2 linked regions of the Allobranchiibius huperziae genome follow. The protein of the gene in region 2 interacts with the protein of the main gene of each other region in a pairwise test. Links are inferred from orthologs where the notes say so. Each region holds a gene or a part of one and is shown on either strand. Other genes may lie near its edges.

Evidence for each region.
Region 1: the proteins of sufU (region 2) and HNR15_RS11625 interact in binary tests that used the Escherichia coli proteins (3 or more experiments, as listed by UniProt). The link is inferred for Allobranchiibius huperziae from one-to-one orthologs.

The regions. Positions count from the first base shown.
Region 1 is NZ_JACCFW010000001.1:2,477,264-2,480,709, reverse strand. What follows is about bases 630-3,446. They hold HNR15_RS11625 (cysteine desulfurase family protein), read left to right. Parts: upstream 630-1,340; coding sequence 1,341-2,552; downstream 2,553-3,446. Other genes in these bases: mnmA (tRNA 2-thiouridine(34) synthase MnmA), read left to right, coding at 2,552-3,446; HNR15_RS11630 (DUF4352 domain-containing protein), read right to left, coding at 630-1,246. Also shown: HNR15_RS11635 (PPOX class F420-dependent oxidoreductase), read left to right, coding at 1-153; more of HNR15_RS11630, read right to left, coding at 215-629. UniProt on the Escherichia coli protein: Master enzyme that delivers sulfur to a number of partners involved in Fe-S cluster assembly, tRNA modification or cofactor biosynthesis. Catalyzes the removal of elemental sulfur from cysteine to produce alanine.
Region 2 is NZ_JACCFW010000001.1:1,815,246-1,818,873, forward strand. Bases 630-3,628 are described here. They hold sufU (Fe-S cluster assembly sulfur transfer protein SufU), read right to left. Parts: upstream 2,368-3,628; coding sequence 1,891-2,367; downstream 630-1,890. Other genes in these bases: HNR15_RS08625 (hypothetical protein), read left to right, coding at 630-1,495; HNR15_RS08630 (metal-sulfur cluster assembly factor), read right to left, coding at 1,556-1,894; HNR15_RS08640 (cysteine desulfurase), read right to left, coding at 2,367-3,628. Also shown: HNR15_RS17940 (plastocyanin/azurin family copper-binding protein), read right to left, coding at 1-7; HNR15_RS17945 (hypothetical protein), read left to right, coding at 1-293; more of HNR15_RS08625, read left to right, coding at 554-629. UniProt on the Escherichia coli protein: A scaffold on which IscS assembles Fe-S clusters. Exists as 2 interconverting forms, a structured (S) and disordered (D) form. The D-state is the preferred substrate for IscS.

The sequences.
Region 1 (3,446 bases), 660 kb from region 2 along the record:
GTGGAGTACTTCCGGGTCATCTCCGGGGAGCATTCGGACTGGGATGAATACCGCGAGGCCATGCGCCGGCAGGGCAAGTGCCTGATCCGGGTCACTCCCACCCGCTGGGGCCCGATCGCGACCGGCGGCTTCCCGCCCCGGCTCGCGGACTGATCTTTCGGACATGCAGATGGGGGCGAATATGCCCCGATCTGCATGTCCAAAACGCGGGGGGCTACTTGGCCGACGTCGACCAGGCCGCTGCCGCCCGCTTGCTCGTCGGTGAGGTCAACTGCAGCAGCGTCCAACTGCGCGGCTGTGCGCCCTTGGGCACCCAGAAGATGATCGTGTAGCGCCCCGATCCGTTCGGCTTCACCAGCGTGCTGGTGAGGGTCTCGCCGGGCGAGGGGATGCTGCCGAAGCGGCATGTCCGGCCGCCCCCGTCCAGCAGCACGAACTGCCGCCGATCGACGTACGCCTCAGCGCCCCGCGCGGTGACCGAGAGGCTGACGGCCACGCCGTCGACGTCGCCGGGGACGGTCGGGGACGGGCCGAGCGTGCGAGGGGTCGGTGCCTGCGCCGTGACGGTGACGCCGATACCGCCGTTGATGATCGAGATCGTCCGGCCGAAGTGCACTGTCGCGACGCCCTTGCGGTCGTACGCGGTGCGGGGCCCGTCGCACGCATCGGTCACCGTGCGTTGCGGAGCGGTGCCCTGCTTGGACCACTTCGCGAGCGCGCGCCGGTCGGTCGGGTTCTCCACGTAGACGACCGAGTAGTTCGCCAGGTCGGCGTCCGCCGGCACCAGGAAGGCGACGTTGCCGTCGGCGCCGCGCTGCTCGTCGATCGTCGTGAGGGGGAAGGCGCCGGCCAGCGGGTTGTGCGCGGGCCGCGGGCACGCCCTGCCCTGCGGGTCGAGCATCACGAGCGACCCGGGGGACACGACGTACGACCCGTTCTGCACCACCCGCGCCGACATGTGCACCGACGCGATGCGGTAGCTGCTCTCCCCGCTGGAGACCTGCGACAGGGTGGGCGCACCGACCTGGGTGGCCACCGCACGGTGGTCGGGGGTCGGGACGGGCACGTCGTACGCCGTCGCGCCGCCGGAGTAGGACACGTCCTTGGGGCCGGAGCATCCGCTGGGGGCGACGACGGTGGTGCGGACGGCCTTCGCGGGCGCGCCGTGGCTGCAGCCCGTGAGCACGGACGTCGCGAGAACGGCGAGTGCGGCGGGACCGCCGAGGCGCGTGGCGCGGGAGAACAAAGCGGGCCTCTCATCGGGTGGGATCAGCGAGCAGTCTGCCAAAGACGGGGAGCGGGCGCGGGCGGGTCCCAGGACCGGATCGTAGAATCGACCGATGCCCCACTACCTCGACCATGCCGCGACGACGCCTGCGCTGCCGCAGGTCGTCACCGCGATGGCCGAGCAGATGGCCGTCCCGGGCAACGCCTCGTCGCTGCACACGGCCGGCCGTGCGGCCCGACGCGTCGTGGAGGAGTCGCGCGAGACCATCGCGGCCGGGCTCGGCGCCGGACCGTCCGAGGTCGTCTTCACCTCCGGGGGCACCGAGTCGGACAACCTCGCGGTCAAGGGCCTGTACTACCAGCGCCGGGCCGACGACCCGCGGCGTACCCGGCTTATCGTCTCGGCCATCGAGCACCATGCGGTGCTCGACTGCGTCGACTTCCTGGTCGAGTACGAGGGCGCGCGGATCACCTGGGTCGAGCCCGACCCGCTCGGCCGGATCGATCCCGCACGCGTGCGCGCGGCCATCGAGCAGGATCCCGCGGACGTCGCCCTCGTGTCGGTGATGTGGGCCAACAACGAGGTCGGCACGGTGCAGCCGATCGCCGAGATCACCTCCGTAGCCCACGAATTCGGCATTCCCATGCACACGGACGCGGTCCAGGCCATGGGTCACCTGCCGATCGACTTCGCAGCGGTCGGGGCCGACCTGCTCACCGCCAGCGGGCACAAGATCGGCGGACCGCTCGGCGTGGGGGTGCTCCTCGCCCGGCGTGACGTGCGGCTGCGGCCGCTGACTCAGGGCGGTGGCCAGGAGCGCGGGCTGCGCAGCGGCACCCTGGACGTCGCCGCAATCCGCGGGATGGCGGTCGCGACGGCCCTCGTGACCGACGGCCGGGCGGCCGAGAGCGACCGGCTGGCGTCGTTGCGGGACAAGATGATCCGCGGTGCGCTCGACGCGGGTTTCGACATCACGGTGAGCGGGCCGCACGAGGTCGGTGACGTCGAACGGCGGCTGCCGGGCAATGTGCACCTGCTCGTGCCGGACTGCGACGGTGACTCCCTGCTCTACCTGCTCGACGCCGCGGGCATCGAGTGCTCGACCGGGTCGGCCTGCCAGGCCGGCGTGCCGCGTCCGAGCCATGTGCTCCTGGCGATGGGCGTGCCGGAGGCCCGCGCTCGCGGCGCGCTGCGCCTCTCCCTGGGTCACACCTCCGACGACAGCGACGTCGCGGCGTTCCTCGACGCGCTTCCGGCCGCCGTCGAGCGCGCTCAGCGCGCCCACCACGCGGGCCGCGCCGGCGCCCGGCCGAAGGGTCAGTGATGCGCGTCGTTGCCGCCATGAGCGGCGGGGTCGACTCGGCCGTGGCCGCCGCACGGATGCTCGACGCCGGGCATGAGGTGGTCGGTGTGCATCTGGCGTTGTCGCAGTCCGCGGCGACCCTGCGCGAATCCGCGCGCGGGTGCTGCACCATCGAGGACGCCGGCGACGCCCGACGGGTCGCCGACCGGCTCGGCATCCCCTTCTACGTGTGGGACATGGCCGACCGGTTCCGCGAGGACGTCATGGAGGACTTCGTCGCGGAGTACGCCGCCGGCCGCACCCCCAACCCGTGCCTGCGCTGCAACGAGCGCATCAAGTTCGCGGCGTTGCTGGACAAGGCGCTCGCGCTCGGTTTCGACGCGGTCGCGACGGGGCACTACGCGCAGATCGTCGACGGCCCGGACGGCCGGGAGCTGCACCGGGCGGTCGACCCGGCCAAGGACCAGTCCTACGTGCTCGGGGTGCTGGACGCCGAGCAGCTCTCGCGCTCGTTCTTCCCGCTCGGCGACACCACCAAGCCGCACATCCGCGAGGAGGCGGCCGCGCGCGGCTTCTCGGTCGCCAAGAAGCCGGACAGCCACGACATCTGTTTCATCGCCGACGGCGACACGAAGGGCTGGTTGACCGGACGGCTCGGCACGGCTCCCGGTGAGATCGTCGACGACGCCGGCAAGGTCGTCGGCACCCACGAGGGGGCGTTCGCGTACACCGTCGGGCAGCGCCGCGGCCTCGGGCTGAAGGTGCCGCGCGAGGACGGCGCCAAGCGGTACGTCGTCGAGGTGCAACCCGCGACCCGACGGGTCGTCGTCGGCACCGCCGAACTGCTGGGCGTGGACCTGCTGGACGCCGATCACGGCCGGTGGTGCGGCCCGGCGCCCGCCGGTGAGGTGCGGG
Region 2 (3,628 bases):
AGGTCATGGTGCTGAGGGTGATGTGGAACTCGACCTCGTTGGCGGTGACCGTCTTTGTCGGCCCCGCCGCGGCCGGGGCACTGGATGACGACGAACCGGACGACGAGGTGGCCGGCGAAGAGGAGCTGGACGACGAACTCGGCGCCGAACTCGACGATGAACTGGTCGAGGAAGCGCTGGCGGCAGAGCTGGAAGAAGTGCCTGAGCTGCCGCCGCAGGCGGCGAGCGCGACGGCCAGGCCGACACCTGCGATCGCGACGGCGGGGAAACGGACGAGGGACTGGGACATGTGAACTCCTGCGATCGATGCGGTCTTGCCGGACATCGGGCGCATCGGTGCCCGCACCGTCAGGTGCCGCTGCATCGCACGTCCGGTTGGTAGTACGGAGCGGACGGCCAACCGGTTCACCTCACAGCCTCATTGTTTTTCAGCGACTTCTCCGGCTCGACCTCAATGCAGCCTTCACACGCCCCGGCACGTCGTGCGCACTTGCGCTCGGCGACGTGGTCTCATCGAGGGGTGACAGTTCGCGGAGTATCCCGGAGGGGGCTGGTGGGGGGTGCTCTGGGAGCGCTCGGCGCCGCCACGGTGGCGGCGTGTGGAGCCCCGGCCGCGATCATCCCGGCCGCACGGACGAGCGGCCCTCCCCGGACGCCGACCAGCACGCCGACCAGCAGGCCGAGCACCGTTCCGGCTGCCGCCGAGCTGCCGGGAGGCGGCCGCACGATCTTCCCGTCGCGCTTCCTCTTCGGGTGGTGCGGCTCCCCTGGGGCGCCCGCCCTCGGCCAGCTCGGCATCGGTGATCTGGACGTCCAACTGGACCGGATGATGAGTGCGTGCCCGGCGTGGTCCACCGGTCGGAAGATCCTGCCGGTCGTGGAGTTGATCGCGACCGTCGTCCAGGGCGCGCCCGGCGGCGACGGACTCTTCCGCGCGAGGGTGAGCGACGAGGTCATCTCGACCTGGCTGACCGCCGCACGGGCCCACGGCGCCCTCCTGCTGCTGAACATCCAGCCCGGCCGCGCGAGTTTCCTGGACGAGGCCCGCGCGTACGAGCACTGGCTGACCGAGCCGGACGTCGGGCTGGCACTGGACCCGGAGTGGTCGATCCGGGCGGGCCAGCGACCCGGCGCGGTCTTCGGCTCGACGACCGGCGAGATCGTGAACGACGTCGCCGCCTACCTCTCGGGGTTGGTCAGCGCCCACAGGCTGCCGGAGAAGGCCCTGGTGGTGCACGTGCTGCGCCCCTCGATCCTGCGCGACCAGTCCGCGCTGCGGCCGCACACCGGCGTGGCGCTGGTGAAGTCCGTCGACGGGATCGGCGCCGCGGAGGACAAGACCGACACCTACCACCTGGTCATGAAGGACACCCCGGCGTTCGTCGCACCGGGCTTCAAGCTGTTCTTCCAGGAGGACGCGCAGGCCGGGCCGTTGATGACCCCCGCGCAGGTGCTGGCGCTGGTGCCGCGCCCTGAGTACGTGCTCTACGAGTGAGACAGCGACGAGCGCGGGCCCCGAAGGACCCGCGCTCGTCATCTGCTCGTGTGGATCGGCTCAGACGTTGAAGCCGAGCGCCCGCAGCTGCTCGCGGCCGTCGTCGGTGATCTTGTCCGGGCCCCATGGCGGCATCCAGACCCAGTTGATCCGGAAGCTGTTGGTCAGGCCCTCCAGGGCGGCCCCGGTCTGATCCTCGATCACATCGGTGAGCGGGCAGGCGGCGCTGGTCAGCGTCATGTCGATGACCGCGTTGGCCTCGCCGTCGACGGTGATGCCGTAGACGAGACCGAGGTCGACGACGTTGATGCCGAGCTCGGGGTCGACCACGTCGCGCATGGCCTCCTCGAGGTCGGCGACGTTGGTGGGGCTGGTGGTCGCTGGCGTGGTGTCCGTCATGGGGTACCTCCGGAGGCGGGGACGGTCTGTGGGTCGATGGTGGTGCCGAGGACCTCGGCCTCGGTCAGGGCGGCGGTGTAGGCGCTCCACGGGAGCAGTGCGCACTTCACCCGGGCGGGGTACTTCGCGACCCCGGCCAGTGCCACGCCGTCGCCGATGACGTCCTCGTCGCCGGCGTCGGTCCCCCGGCTGGTGAGCATGGCCTTCATGGCCTCGTAGGTGCGCAGCGACTCCGGGACGGTCTCGCCGGTCACCTCCTCGGCGAGGATCGAGGCGGCGGCGACCGAGATCGAGCAGCCGATGGCGTCGTAGGACACGTCGGCGACCCGGCCGTCCTGCACGCTGACCCGGAGGGTCACCTCGTCGCCGCAGGTGGTGTTGACGTGGTGCACCTGCGCGTCGTACGGCTCGCGCAGGCCGGCGTTCACCGGTCGCTTGGAGTGCTCGAGGATCAGCTCCTGGTAGAGGTCCATCAGGCTGCTCCCGTCTCGAGACCGAAGATCTGCGGCACCCGGTCGAGCGCGGTCGCGAACGCGGCCACGTCCTCCAGCGTGGTGTAGACGGAGAAGCTGACCCGGGTGGACGCCGTGATCCGGTGAGCCCGGTGCAGCGGCCACGCGCAGTGATGGCCCGTGCGTACGGCGACGCCCGCGTCGTCCAGGATCTGGCCGACGTCATGCGGGTGCACTTCGTCGACGCTGAAAGCCACTGCGCCACAACGCTTCTGCGGATCCGTCGGACCCAGCACGGTGACCCAGGGTCGCTTCGCAAGCTCCTGCAGCACAGCGGCGGTGATGACCCGGTCGTGCGCGAGCACGCCATCCATCCCGAGGGCGCTCAGGTAGTCGCACGCGGCACCCAGGCCGACGGCCTGGGCTGCGACGGGCACCCCGGCCTCGAAACGCTGCGGCGGCGCGGCGTAGGTCGAGCCCTCCATCGTCACCAGCTCGATCATCGAGCCGCCGGTCAGGAAGGGCGGCATCGCCGCCAGCAGTTCGGAGCGGCCCCAGAGCACACCGATGCCCAGCGGGCCCAGCATCTTGTGGCCGCTGAAGGCCAGGAAGTCGACACCGAGCGCCGCGACGTCGACGGGCAGGTGCGGCACCGACTGGCAGGCGTCCAGCACCACCAGAGCGCCGACCCGGTGGGCCGCCGCGACGAGGGTCTCGACGGGGTTGATTACGCCGGTGACGTTGGAGACGTGCGCGAACGCGAGCACCTTCGTGCGCTCGGTCACGATCGATCCCAGGTCGCTCAGGTCGAGCTCGCCGGTGCCGGTGACGGGGATCCACCGCAGCGTGGCGCCGGTGCGGCGGCACAGCTCCTGCCACGGCACGAGGTTGGCGTGGTGCTCCATCTCGGTGACGACGATCTCGTCGCCCGGTCCGATCCGCAGCCGACCGGCGACCTGCGGGTCGGCGCCGTCGAGGGCACCGGCCGCGCCGGCGTTGCTGAATGCATACGCCACCAGGTTGAGCGCCTCGGTGGCGTTCTTGGTGAAGACGACCTCGTCCGGCTGGGCGCCGATGAAGGACGCGATCGTGGCGCGGGCGCCTTCGTACGCGTCGGTGGCCTCCTCCGCGAGCTGGTGGGCTCCGCGGTGGACGGCGGCGTTGTGGTGCTCGTAGAAGTCCCGCTCGGCGTCGAGCACCGCCACGGGCTTCTGCGAGGTGGCACCGGAGTCGAGGTAGACCAGCGGCTTGCCGTCGCGCACCGTGCGGGACAGCAACGGGA